3 regions of the Streptomyces sediminimaris genome follow, and region 1 is predicted to be linked to each of the others. Evidence: riboswitches for the same ligand, from Rfam matches in the RefSeq annotation. Region 1 holds a riboswitch; each other region holds the start of a gene.
The links. A riboswitch is a leader RNA that binds a small molecule or an ion and turns the genes downstream of it on or off. The one in region 1 is predicted to bind cyclic di-AMP.

Region 1 (4,432 bases):
CTACGGACCGCATATATGCAGGACTTCTACCCACGTATACGCAGGACCTCTATGCACGCAGGATCCCTGTTTACGCAGAATCCTTCGGCGGGTCTGCGCCATCCTGGGCGCGGTCCGCGTGACGGCTGCCGCCTCGATTCTCCGAGGGGCAGGCCGGTGTCGGATCCGCGAAGGGCAGGGCGGTGCCGGACGCCCCATGCGCCCCTGTTTAAGCTCCAGCCCCATGGACGTACTCATCCATCTCTTCGTCGCCCTGCACATCATCGGCATCGCCGCGCTGCTGGGTGGCTTCCTCACCCAGATGAAGGCGATGGGGCAGGGCACGGCCCGCTTCGTCCCCGGCATGCTGCACGGGGCGCTGACGATGCTGGTCACCGGAGCGGTGCTGGTCGGCCTCAACCAGGCCGACGATCATCACGTCAACAACGTCAAGATCGGTATCAAGCTGGCCCTGCTGGTCGTGATCCTCGGCCTGGTCTACGTGAAGCGGGACGACGAGCAGGTGGACAAGGGCCTGTTCGGGCTCGTGGGCCTGCTCACCACGGCGAACATCTTCATCGCGGTGCTGTGGACCTGAGGCCGGCGCGGGCGTCCGCCACGGCCCCCGCGGCGACGGCCGCCCACACCGCCACCGCGATCCAGAGCAGCACCTGCCCGGGTCCCCTCAGCCACGGGGCACCGAGGGAGGTGGTGGCGGACAGCACCGCCACCGCCGTCATCCCCAGCGGGAACACGGTCGACCAGCGGCGCGCGTCGTAGCGCAGCCGGGGCCGGGCCGCCTCGGCGACGAGGAGTACGGCGTACCAGGCCAGGTCGAGCACGAGCAGGGCGGCGGTGACCGTGCGCAGGACGCCGCGGTCGTCGTCGTTCCACAGGTACAGGCGCGCGCTGTCAGCGGCGAGGAGTTTCGATCCGGCGAGCGCCGAGATGGCGAGCGCGCCGCCCGCCACCCAGTGGTCGCCCTGCCCCTCGGCCACCTGCCGCAGCTCGAAACGGGACAGCGCGAAGCCGTAGAGGACGAGGCCGAGCCCGAACAGCACGAGGGCGGCGTGCGCGAGCCACGCGGTCGCCCCGGCCCCGGCGAGCGTGGCGCCGAGCACCGCGAGCCCCTGCGTGGCCACGCAGCACAGGAACACCGAACCCGGCATACGGCGCCGGCAGTTCCGTACGACCTCGACGATCAGCACCGGCCACAGCACGGCCGCCGACGCGAGCAGGGCCTCGGCCAGGACCGGCCGGCCGAGGAGGCTGAACCGGGTGCCGAGCACGGTGGTCGCCGCGACGGCGGTCAGCGACGGCGGCTGCCGCGCGTCCGCCCACCACCGCTCCCGGCCCCGCACCAGACTCATGCCGAAGTTCGCCGCCAGCCCCGCCCAGACGGCGCTCGCCAGGACCAGGGTGATCCACGACAGCACCTCCTGCCCCGTCATACGCAGGCCGACCGACACGATGCCGGTCGCCATCACGGCGGCTCCGGCCGCCGGGGGGCGCCGCGCCCACCAGGCGCGGAAGGAGCTGGGGCCGGACATGGGCTCGATGCTAAGCGCTCCACCGCTCAGTGCCGCGGCACAGGCACGGCACGGGCGCGGCACCGGCGCGGCAGCACATACGAGGTACTTCGCGGCGGGCGGGGAGCGCCCCGCACCTGCCTCATCAGGCCGGGCGCACCACGCTGTGGATGATCGACGAACCGGCGTAGTAGATCGACTCCTCGCGGACGTACGCGCCCGGCTTCGGCGCGTGGATCATCATGCCGTTGCCGATGTAGATGCCGACGTGGCTGATGTCGTCGTAGAAGAAGATCAGGTCGCCCGGCTGGGCGTCGGCGAGGGAGACCGTGGTGCCCGCGTCGACCTGGTCATAGGTGGTGCGCGGCAGGCTGACACCGGCGGCCTTCCAGGCGGCCTGGGTGAGGCCGGAGCAGTCGTAGGAGTCGGGGCCGGTGGCACCCCAGACGTACGGCTTGCCGATCTGCGCGCGGGCGAAGGCGAGCGCCTTCGCCGCCTTGGTGGCGTACGCGGAGTCGCCGGTGGAGGTGGAACCCGAGTCGGTGGAAGAGCCGGCGGTGGAGCCGGACGAGGAACTGCTCGCCGCCGCGGCCTCCTCCTTGGCCTTCTGCGCGGCGGCCTGCTGCCTGGCCAGCTCAGCAGCCTTGCGCGCGGCCTCCTCCTCCTTCTTCCGCTGGATCGCCGCGAGCCGCGCCTTCTCCTCGGCGGTCAGCTTCGACAGCAGCTCGCGCGCGTCGGAGAGCTTCTTCTGCACGGTGGCCTTGGCCGTCCGCAGGTCGCTCTGCGTGTCAGTGAGCGTCCGGAGGTCCTTGGACGCCTCCTGGCGCTTCTTCATCGTCGCGGACTGCTCGGTGAAGTAGTCGTCCACCGCGGACTTCTGCCGGGCGGTCAGCCGGCCCATCAGCTGCGTCTGGTCGAAGTAGTCCTGCGGGGAGTCGGCGAGCAGGAAGGTCGCCGTGTCGGGTGCGGCGGCGCCGGTGCGGTACTGGGCCGCGGCGAAGGTGCCGAGCCGCTCCCGCTCCTCGTTGAGCTTCTGGGCGCGCTTGGCGACGTCGTCGAGGAGGGTGTCGACGCGCTTGCGCTGCGTCGTGGTCTTCTCCTTGGCCGCGTTGTACTTCTCGGTGGCCGATTCCGCCTGGCGGTAGAGGTCGTCGACCTTCTTCTCGACTTCCTCGAGGCTCGGCCTGCCGTCGGTCACGGGGGCGGCGTTGGCCGACTGGGAGAGCAGGGCCACGGAGGTGAGGGCGGCCGTGGCGAGAGCGGGGGTGCGTATGCCTGTGACGCGCGAGGCTGAGGGGCGCGACTTGCGGTGCGACGCCAAGGGAGGCGACTCCTTCCACGTTCCGCCTACCGGGTTAGCTGTCGGGTTCGGGCGGGTGGTTCGGAAGGCTTGCCCTACGGTCCGCTCCCGTGCGGGGTCGGACCGATTCACCCCGGGAACGGTGGGTCCCCGGCTCCGGGCGCGCGGTGGCGCACCGGACTCGGCGGAGGCCGCGCGGCCCGGCGACGTTCGCCGGTGGGGGTCGTACGGCCCGCCCGGAACCGTAGCCAACTCGTGTGGCCGCTGTGAAGGTTGATGTTCGATATGCCCGATACATTTTCGTGACCTTTGGTCAAGGCGCCGAGCGGTGCGGTCGGGCGTGGTGCGGTCTGCGTGGATTCGCGGCTGTTCGGTCACCACGGTTGGGGTCGGGGCTGGGCCCTCGTGGCGCTGGGGCTGAGGCCGGGGCTGGGCCCTCGTGGCGCTGGGGCTGAGGCCGGGGCTGGGCCCTCGTGGCGCTGGGGCTGAGGCCGGGGCTGGGCCCTCGTTGCGCTGGGGCCGGGATCGGGGCCGGGTCTGGTCCTCGTGACGAGAGGCTGGGGCCCGGTCTGGGGTTCGTGACGCCGGAGCCGGAGCCGGAGCCGGAGCCAGAGCCGGGGTCGGGGCCGGAGCCGGGGCCTCGTGACGAGGAGGGACGCCCCCGTTTCGGCGAAGTTCGCGGGGCGGCGGCGGGCTGTCAGTGCGGCGCCCTAGACTCGGAGGGCGATGAGCAGCCTCTTTGACGACAGCTTCCTGGCGGACCTCCAGGCCCCTCGCGGGCACGAGGAGGGGCCCCCGCCGCCGCCCGAGGACGATCACGGACCGGAGCCGGTTCCGGACGATCTGTTCGGTGGGAAGTTCGACGTGCCGCCGGACCGGGACACCCACTACCGTGACGGCGCCCCGCGCCCGGTGCTCGACCCGGCCGCCCTGCTGGACGGGCTGAACGAGAACCAGCGCGCGGCCGTCGTCCACTCCGGCACCCCGCTGCTCATCGTGGCAGGCGCCGGCTCGGGCAAGACCCGTGTGCTCACCCACCGCATCGCCCACCTGCTCGCCGAGCGGCACGTCCACCCGGGCCAGATCCTCGCGATCACCTTCACCAACAAGGCCGCGGGTGAGATGAGGGAGCGCGTCGAGCAGCTCGTCGGCCCGCGCGCGAACGCGATGTGGGTGATGACCTTCCACAGCGCGTGCGTGCGCATCCTGCGCCGGGAGTCGAAGAAGCTCGGCTTCACGTCGTCGTTCTCGATCTACGACGCCGCCGACTCCAAGCGCCTGATGGCCCTGGTCTGCCGCGACCTGGACCTCGACCCCAAGCGGTATCCGCCGAAGTCCTTCAGCGCCAAGATCAGCAACCTGAAGAACGAGCTGATCGACGAGGAGGACTTCGCGGGCCAGGCCGCCGACGGCTTCGAGAAGACCCTCGCGCAGGCCTACGCCATGTACCAGTCACGGCTGCGCGAGGCGAACGCCCTCGACTTCGACGACCTGATCATGACGACCGTCAACCTGCTGCGCGCCTTCCCGGACGTCGCCGAGCACTACCGCCGCCGCTTCCGGCACGTCCTGGTCGACGAGTACCAGGACACCAACCACGCCCAGTACGCCCTCGTACGGGAAC
Region 2 (4,432 bases), 1.9 Mb from region 1:
CTGTCCCAGCTGCACGGCCGCTGGGCCGCCGAGTCCCGGCTGACCCGCGCACCCCTGACCTACGGCGAGAAGGTCATCGGCAGCCGACGCGGTCACACCGGGCACCAGCACCTGCCCTGGGTCGCCCTCGACACCGACGCGAGCGAGGAGCGCGGCGAGGTCTACGGCTGCGCGCTCGGCTGGTCGGGCTCGTGGCGGATCGCGGTGGCGCAGCTGCCCGACGCACGCGTGCAGATCACCGGCGGCTCGGGATACGACGACTCCGGGCTGCTGCGCCTGGAGGCGGGGCAGTCCTGGACCACGCCCGTCTTCGCGGGCCTGTGGAGCGAGGGCGGCTTCGGCGGGGCGAGCCGTGCCTGGCACGCCTACCAGCGCGCGTACGTGATCCCGGACGCGCAGCGGGACCGGCCGGTGCTGTTCAACTCCTGGGAGGCCACGGAGTTCGACATCTCCGAGGAGCAGCAGTCGGTGCTCGCCCGGCGGGCCGCCGCGATCGGCGTCGAGCTGTTCGTCGTCGACGACGGCTGGTTCGGCCGGCGCACCAGCGACCGGGCCGGGCTCGGCGACTGGTCGCCCAACCCGGACCGCTTCCCGAAGGGGCTCAGGCCCCTCGCGGAGTACGTGCACGCCCTCGGCATGCAGTTCGGCATCTGGGTGGAGCCCGAGATGGTCAACCCGGACAGCGACCTCTACCGCGAGCATCCGGACTGGGTCCAGTTCCAGCCGGGACGAAAGCGGACGGAGTTCCGCAATCAGCTCGTACTGAACCTGGCCCGCGAGGATGTCCAGGACCACCTGTGGCAGCAGCTCGACGCGCTGCTGTCCAGCGCCCCGATCGACTACGTGAAGTGGGACTTCAACCGCTGCTTCACCGATGCGGGCTGGCCCGGCGAGCCCTACCCGCAGCGGCTGTGGACCGACCATGTCCACGCCCTGTACGGCCTGTTGGACCGGCTGCGCGCGGCCCACCCGGGTGTCGCCTTCGAGTCGTGCTCGGGCGGCGGCGGCCGGATCGACCTCGGGATCATGGGCCGTACGGACCAGGTGTGGACCTCCGACAACACCGACCCGCTCGACCGGCTCGCCATCCAGCACGGCTTCAGCCAGATCCACCCCGCGCGCGTGATGGCGGCCTGGGTCACCGACAGCCCCAACACCCAGCTCAACGGCCGCGTCAGCTCGCTGCGCTTCCGGTTCGTCAGCTCCATGGCCGGAGTGCTCGGCGTCGGCGGCGACCTCACCCGCTGGAGCGAGGAGGAGCTGGCCGAGGCGGGGGAGTGGGTGGCCCTCTACAAGGAGATCCGCCCCCTGGTGCAGCAGGGGGACCTCTACCGGCTGCGGCCGCCCGCGGGCGGGCTGAGCGCGGTGCAGTACGTACGCGGGGACGAGGCGGTCGTCCTGGCCTGGCTGCAGGCGCAGAGCCACGGCGAACCCGTGCCCGCGCTGCGGCTCAGGGGTCTCGATCCGGCCGCTTCGTACGAATGCCTTGAAACGGGTGAAATCCACAGAGGTGCCGTACTGCTCCACCACGGACTGCGCACCGGGCTGCGCGGCGATCTCGACGCGGCCGTCGTCCGTCTGCGCCGCGTGTGAGCGGTGTGTCCGTATTGGTCTTTTCGCTCCAACTCGCTCGTAAATAGGGCCTCCTGGCGGCGCGGTGCGTGAGGAGCGTCATATCCGTGACCGAACGTGGTCCGTCATGTTCACGTAATGGACGCGCCGGACAAGGGAATTCGCCTGCGAAGACAGCCTTCGAATAACGCTGGGTCACCACGGTTTCCCCTCAAGGATCAACAGAATCGCTTTCACGGGGAACCGTCACTTGTCCCTTTGCGTCCTCGTCGCCTACGTTCACCACCGATCCGGACGGACGCCCAATCCTGCCGCCGTCCGGTGCCCGCACAACTCACCCGTGAACGGCAGGAGCGGGGGACCCACAGGAATCACCGCCTGTTCCGGTCTCCGGAACGGCTAGGGGTAAAGCCGCGTCGAACGCGCGGCCGGGCATCTCCAGCCCGCACCCGACAGCTCACCTCGTAGGCGCCGGAGAGGAATTCGTCATGCCCGCGAAGGGTAAGCACCGCCGTCCGAAGTCCCTGCGCTTCACCCGCACCATGGCCGTCGCCGGAACCGGTGGCGCCGCGCTCGCACTCCCGCTGATGGGGGCCACCGGCGCCCACGCCGCCACCGCGGACTCCGTTTCCCAGTCGGTTTCCCAAAAGGCCGTCCAGTCCCTTCCGAGCGCCGGGAAAAAGGCCACGGAGAAGAAGAATGCCGTGGCCGGCAACGGCGTTCGCACCTATTCGGTGCGCGCCGGTGACTGTCTCTCGAAGATCGCCGGCGAGCAGCATGTGGACGGCGGCTGGAAGAAGCTCTACTCGGACAACCGCCGGGCCGTCGGTGACGACCCGTCGTTGATCCACCCCGGCCTGAAGCTCACGCTCGGCAAGAAGGCCGCGCCGAGCGCCGCCCGGTCCTCCACGGCTCCGAAGGCCTCCGCCAAGAAGCCGTCCGCCAAGAAGCCGGCCGGCAGGAAGACCACCGCCACGCAGGCGTCCGAGACCACCGGCAGCGGCTTCACCCTCCCGGTGAACAGCTCCGCCATCGGCACCGGCTACAAGGTGGCCGGCAGCATGTGGTCCAGCGGCTACCACACCGGCGTCGACTTCGTGGTCCCGACCGGCACCACCGTCAGGGCGGTCGGCACCGGCACGGTGGTCTCCGCCGGGTGGGGCGGCGCGTACGGCAACCAGGTCGTCATCAGGCTCGCCGACGGCCACTACGCCCAGTACGGCCACCTGTCCCGGATATCCGTCTCGGCCGGCCAGGCCGTGACCGCCGGCCAGCAGCTAGGCCTCTCCGGTGCGACCGGCAACGTGACCGGCCCGCACCTGCACTTCGAGATCCGCACCACGCCGTACTACGGCTCCGACGTGGACCCGGTCGCCTACCTCCGCTCGAAGGGCGTCACCGTCGGCTGACCCCCCCTGCCACCTCTCCTGACACGCTGCCGAAGGCCGGACCTCGATCCCCGGGTCCGGCCTTCGGTATGTCCGCGCACGGACTCCGCGCACAGACAGGGCAGTTGAGAAGGCAACAGTGCGGTCCGGACGGTTATTCCGAGCTTGGCGAACACTTTAGAAGTGTCTTATCTCACCGCCCGTCAAGCCCTTCCGGCGCTTTCTTACGGTCGCGTAGGTCACATTCAAAGGTGGATCATCGGTCGACGTGGCAGACGATTCGAAGAGTGACAGCAGAGCAGTGATCGGGTCGTACGTCGCGGTGGGGGACAGCTTCACCGAGGGCGTCGGCGATCCCGGCCCCGACGGGGCGTACGTCGGCTGGGCCGACCGTTTCGCCGTGCTCCTCGCGGACCGGCGGCCCGAGGGCGACTTCGGCTACACGAACCTGGCGGTGCGCGGGAAGCTGCTCGACCAGATCGTGGCGGACCAGGTGCCGCAGGCGATCGCCCTCGAGCCGGACCTGGTCTCCTTCTGCGCGGGCGGCAACGACATCATCCGGCCGGGCACCGACCCCGACGAGGTCGCCGAGCGTTTCGAGCGGGCCGTCGCCCGGCTCACCGAGGCCGCGGGAACGGTCATGGTGACGACCGGGTTCGACACCCGCGGCGTTCCCGTGCTCCAGCGCCTGCGCGGCAAGATCGCCACCTACAACGGTCATGTCCGGGCCATCGCGGACCGCTACGGCTGCCCGGTGCTCGACCTGTGGTCCCTCAAGACCGTGCAGGACCGCCGGGCCTGGGACGGCGACCGGCTCCACCTCTCACCCGAAGGGCACACGCGCGTCGCGCTGCGCGCCGGGCAGGTCCTCGGTCTCGACATCCCGGCCGACCCGGACCAGCCCTGGCCGCCGCTGCCGCCGCGCGGCGCCCTGGAGATCCGCCGGGACGACGTGCAGTGGGCGCGCGAGTACCTGGTGCCCTGGATCGGCCGGCGGCTGCGCGGCGAGTCCTCCGGCGATCACGTGACGGCGAAGGGCACGCTGTCCCCGGACGACATCAGGATGCGGATCTCCTCGGTCGCCTGAGGCCTCCGGGTCCGCCGGACGTGGGCCCCCGCCCCGGGCGGGGGCTCAGTGCCCGGACGCCGTCAACGCCGCCCGCTCCATGCCCAGTTCACGTGCCAGCGCGTCGTCCACCCACTCCTGCGCCCGCGCGCGGGAGATCGCGCCGCCGTACGACGTCATCTGCACGGCGAGCCCGTCGAGCAGGGCCGTCAGGCGCAGGGCCGCGCCGTGCGGGTCCGGGCAGCGGAACTCGCCCCCGGCCGCCCCTTCGGCGATCACCTCGGCGAGCGCCGCCTTCCACTGCTTGTCCAGGTCGCGCGTGACCTCCCGCAGCGCCGGCTCGCGCAGCGCCGCCGCCCAGCCCTCGATCCACAGCCGCCAGCCCTTGGCCTGGCCCGTCGGCGCG
Region 3 (4,432 bases), 4.1 Mb from region 1:
CACCTGCTCGGCCGCGCGGACATGGTCGTCGGTGAAGTCCGTGCCGGAGCGGTAGATCATGCATCCGGTGATCGGCGTCGTCGTCCCGGGCAGCGGAATCGCCAGGACGTGGTCCGCGTCCATGGCGTCGCCGATCAGCCGCCTGGTCGGGCTCGCCGACCAGGCGGAACCGGCGGCCCGGCGCGCGGTGAGGGGCTCCCTGCCGGACCCCGCCGCATAGTGCCGGGCGAACGGGTACCCCGCGCGCAGCAGGCCCAGATCCTCCTCCGCGAGCCCGTCGAACACCGTGGCCAGGGCCGGCGGCATGCCCACCGTGCCCTCGCTCTCGCTCCAGTCGTCGAGCTTGTAGACCAGGGTCTCGCCGCCGCACACGCCCGGCAGCGCGCTCGCCAGCAGCGGCCAGAGCCGCTCGGGCTCGCTCTCGTTGAGCGCGGCGACGGCCACCGACAGCATGCGCTCGTGTGCCGAGCCCCGCGCCTGTCCCACGTTCTCTCCGCTCGTCCGCCGCGTACGCAGTTCTGCCCATACCGGCGATACCCCACGCCGTCCGAGACTTCAACCGGGCCGCCGCGATGATCTCGGGCCCGATCACCGTGCGGGCCGCCGGAGCGGGGGGCCGGCGGCCCGCAGCACGCCTTACGCGGGGCGCACGGCGATCCGTACGGCCGCCTCACCGGCGTTGTGGATCGACTCCTCACGGATGACCGAGCCGGGACCGGGCGCGTGGACCATCATGCCGTTGCCCGTGTACAGCCCGACATGGCTGAAGTTGTCGTGGAAGAAGATCAGGTCGCCGGGGCGGGACTCGGCGAGCGGGATCACCGTGCCGGTGCCCGCTTGCTCGGAGGTGCTGCGCGGCAGTGCGACCCCGGCGGCCTTCCACGCCGCCTGGGTGAGACCCGCGTTGTCGTACGACTCCGGCCCGACCGCACCCCACAGACACGGCCTGCCGATCTGCGCGCGGGCGAAGGCGACGGCCCGGTCGGCCTGGGTTCCGACGGGCGCCTCGACGGCCGGGACGCCGGTGTCGAGGACGCTCGGCTGCCGCGCGCCCCAGTGGCCGAGGGCGGGTACGCCCGTGTCGAGGCCGCTCGGCTGCCGCATGCGCCAGTCCTCGACGGCCGGCACCCCTGTGTCCAGGACACTGGGCTCCCGCAGCCGCATCCGCCACGCCTCCTCGGCCGCGGACACACCCGTCTCGGCGACGCCCGGCTGCCGCGCGCCCCAGTTCCCGGCGTCGGAGGCGCCGGTGTCGAGCAGGGCCGGCTGCCGCGTGCGCCAGTCCTCACCGGCGGGGATCGCGGTGCCGGGGAGGTCCGGCTGCTGCGCGCCCCAGTTCCCGGCGGCGGGTGCGCCGGTGTCGAGCAGGGCCGGCTGCCGCGTGCGCCAGTCCTCACCGGCGGGGATCGCGGTGCCGGGGACGTCCGGCTGCTGCGCGCCCCAGTGGCCGAGGGCGGGTACGCCCGTGTCGAGGACGCTCGGCTGCCGCAGCCGCCACGCCTCCTCCGCCGCGCGCTGGGACTGCTCCGCCGGGGGCTGCCACGTGGTGAGGGCCTGGGGCTGGGCGGCCGCGAGCGGGGCCGCGGACGTCTGCCGGGCGGTGTGCCGGTACAGCAGGTCGCTGGCCGCCGCGATCTTGCGCTGGTTCTCCTGCTTGGAGCGGCGCAGCACCACCTGCCCGGGCTCCGGCGCCTCCGCGGGCGGGGCCGCGGTCTGCTGACGCTGGGCCGGCACAGCGGGCAGCGCGGCCGTCGGGCCGGCCGTCAGCTCCGCCGCGGGACGCTGCCGGGTCCCTCCGGCAGGAAGTTCGAGGGCGGGCCGGGCGGCCGCCTCCAGCTCACGGGCGGCGCCGTGGCCCGCCGTCCCGGAGGCCCGTTCCGGCCCCTTCGGACGGGCCGCGGTGCGCTGGGCCGGCAGCCGGTCGGCGGGGAGGATCGCCGGGGCCGTCGGGCCCAGGGACGAACGCGCCCCCTGGAACCACTGCCGGGCGAGGTTGTCCAGATCGGGGTCCGAGGTCCGGCCCCCGCCTCCCGGGGCCCGGCCCCGGGAGGCGGACTGCGCCCGGGTGATGTTGTGCAGGCCGGTGTCGCTCTCGGCCCGGTCGTACAGGCTGCTCACCCGCTGCCGGACGTCCTCGCTGCTCGGGGCCGCGTCCACCGCCGTCGCGGCGGCGTCGGCCGTCTGTGAGAACAGGGCCACCGAGGTGAGGGCAGCGGTGGCGAGAGCGGAGTTGCGCATTCCGGGAAGGCCGGAGCCTTGGGAGCGCGACGATCGTTCCGGCGCCATGGGAGCCGTACTCCTTCCGTGCTCCGCCTACCGAGTCAGCTGTCGGGTTCGGGCGGTCGATCCGGAAGGCATGCCCTACGGCCCTTGCCCGGACGGGCGGTCGGGCCGATTCACCCCATCGTTCGGTCGGGTCCCCGGCTCCGGCTGCCACGGGGGCGCACCGGACTCGGCGGAGGCCGCACGTCCCGGCGGGGCGCCGGAAGAACTCGTGCGGCCTGCCGCCAAACTAGCCAACTTGTGCGGCTCGTGTGAAGGTTGAGGGGCGGAATGTCCGATACGCTTCTGTGACCTTCGTCGTGACGTCCCGTCAGGTGCCGGGCGCCCGTACACAGCGGCTCCGGACGGCGACCGACCGTCGCCGGCGGACCGGCGGGCGGGCACGGGGCCGGGCGGTGGGCCGGGCGGTGGGCGGTGGTCAGGAGCGGCCGGACCCGCTCCGCGCCGCGCGCTCCGCGTTCCGCTGCTTGATCCGGGCCGCCTCCTTGCGGACCTCGGCCTGGGTCGCGCGCTCCCTCAGCAGCCACTCGGGCTGCTCCTGCTTCAGGGCCTCGATCTGCTCGGTGGTGAGCGCCTCGGTGACGCCGCCGCGCGCGAGGCCCGCGATGGAGACGCCCAGCTTCGCCGCGACCACCGGACGGGGGTGCGGACCGTCGGCCCGCAGCTCGCGCAGCCACGCGGGCGGATCGGCCTGCAACCGGTCGAGCTCGGCCCGCGAGACGGCACCCTCCCGGAACTCGGCGGGGGTGGCCTCGAGGTACACACCCAGCTTCTTCGCCGCGGTCGCGGGCTTCATCGTCTGGGTGCTCTGGTGCGACGTCATGGGGTCAGGGTATCGAGCGGACACGACGGCCCCGACCGGGGCCGCCGGCCCGGGACCGGTCACGGCCGGTGACCCGGCACCGCCCCGGGCCGGTAGCCTTGCGGCGTGACAGGCTCGCAGGCATCTCCCACGTTCCGGCTCGCGTACGTCCCGGGGGCGACGCCCGCGAAGTGGGTGCGGATCTGGAACGAGCGCCTGCCCGGCGTCCCGCTGGCCCTCCTCGCCGTACCGGCCGCCGAGGCGCCCGGCCTGCTGCGTGCCGGCGGCGCCGACGCCGGACTCCTGCGGCTGCCGGTCGACCGTACGTACTTCAGCGCCATCCCGCTCTACACGGAGACGACGGTCGTCGTGATCCCCAGGGATCACGTGATCACAGCGGTGGACGAGGTGAGCGTGGACGACCTCGCCGAAGAGGTCCTCCTCCACCCGCTGGACGACGTCCTCGGCTGGGACCGGCCGCCGGGCCGGCCCGCCGTCGAGCGTCCCGCCACCACGGAGGACGCCGTCGAACTCGTCGCGGCCGGAGTGGGCCTGCTGGTGGTCCCGCAGTCGCTGGCGCGCCTGCACCACCGCAGGGACCTGGTGTACCGGCCGGTCGTGGACGCTCCTCAGTCGAGTGTCGCCCTGGCGTGGCCCGAGGAGGCGACGACGGACCTGGTCGAGGACTTCATCGGCATCGTCCGCGGGCGCACGGTCAACAGCTCCCGGGGCCGCAAGGCCGCGGCGCCGGAGCCGAAGGGCAGGACCGGCGCGCGGGCCGGTGACAGGCGCGCTTCCACCGGCGCGAAAACGACGGCGCGCAACCTCGGGGGCAAATCCGACGTCTCCAAGGGCGCCAAGCGCAGGAAGCCCCGCCGCCGGGCGTAGCCCTCGGGCGGGGTGGCGTGGCCCCTGTGCTGTACGGGTCACCTTCACCCTCTCAGGGGGAGTCTTGCTTCGCATGGGGGAGCGCCGTGAGAGCGGCACCGAGGAGGAGCCGCTCAGCGACGAGCCGCTTGCCGGTGAGCCGCTCACCGATCAGCCGTACGCCGACGGGCCTCGCGCGGACGAGCCGCACGCCGACGCACCGCGCGCCGACGGACCACCGGCCGCTCCGCCCGGCCGCCGGGGACGTGAGCGGTTGCGCGCCGCCCTGTGGCGGTCGGCGTCCTTCGTCGGGCGCACGGTGCGCGGCGAGTGGTACGGCATCGTGGTCGATCCGGTGCGGCAGCTCGTGCGGCGCGGGCTGTCCGGGCTGACGCTGGCGTTCGTGGCCGCCTTCGGCGTGATCTTCTTCCACGCGCTGGCGCAGCGGCCCACGGGTGCGGTGGTGGTCCGCGTCCTCGG

Region 2: it holds a riboswitch for cyclic di-AMP, as region 1 does, so the genes downstream of both, ACJ9NR_RS32285 (M23 family metallopeptidase) here and ACJ9NR_RS24270 (C40 family peptidase) in region 1, are expected to answer to the same signal.
Region 3: it holds a riboswitch for cyclic di-AMP, as region 1 does, so the genes downstream of both, ACJ9NR_RS04835 (C40 family peptidase) here and ACJ9NR_RS24270 (C40 family peptidase) in region 1, are expected to answer to the same signal.

The regions. Positions count from the first base shown of each region.
Region 1 covers NZ_JBJWOT010000001.1:5,186,473-5,190,904, forward strand. The annotation lists gene ACJ9NR_RS24260 (hypothetical protein) at 224-577, shown strand; gene ACJ9NR_RS24265 (tellurite resistance/C4-dicarboxylate transporter family protein) at 555-1,529, opposite strand; gene ACJ9NR_RS24270 (C40 family peptidase) at 1,654-2,829, opposite strand; cyclic di-AMP (ydaO/yuaA leader) riboswitch at 2,838-3,005, opposite strand; gene pcrA (DNA helicase PcrA) at 3,535-4,432, shown strand, end outside.
Region 2 covers NZ_JBJWOT010000001.1:7,051,764-7,056,195, forward strand. The annotation lists gene ACJ9NR_RS32280 (alpha-galactosidase) at 1-1,593, shown strand, start outside; cyclic di-AMP (ydaO/yuaA leader) riboswitch at 1,889-2,056, shown strand; gene ACJ9NR_RS32285 (M23 family metallopeptidase) at 2,061-2,981, shown strand; gene ACJ9NR_RS32290 (SGNH/GDSL hydrolase family protein) at 3,262-4,047, shown strand; gene ACJ9NR_RS32295 (TetR/AcrR family transcriptional regulator) at 4,093-4,432, opposite strand, start outside.
Region 3 covers NZ_JBJWOT010000001.1:1,043,192-1,047,623, reverse strand. The annotation lists gene ACJ9NR_RS04840 (helix-turn-helix transcriptional regulator) at 1-453, opposite strand, end outside; gene ACJ9NR_RS04835 (C40 family peptidase) at 637-2,286, opposite strand; cyclic di-AMP (ydaO/yuaA leader) riboswitch at 2,295-2,468, opposite strand; gene ACJ9NR_RS04830 (DUF5997 family protein) at 2,702-3,106, opposite strand; gene ACJ9NR_RS04825 (LysR family substrate-binding domain-containing protein) at 3,212-3,973, shown strand; gene ACJ9NR_RS04820 (hypothetical protein) at 4,227-4,432, shown strand, end outside.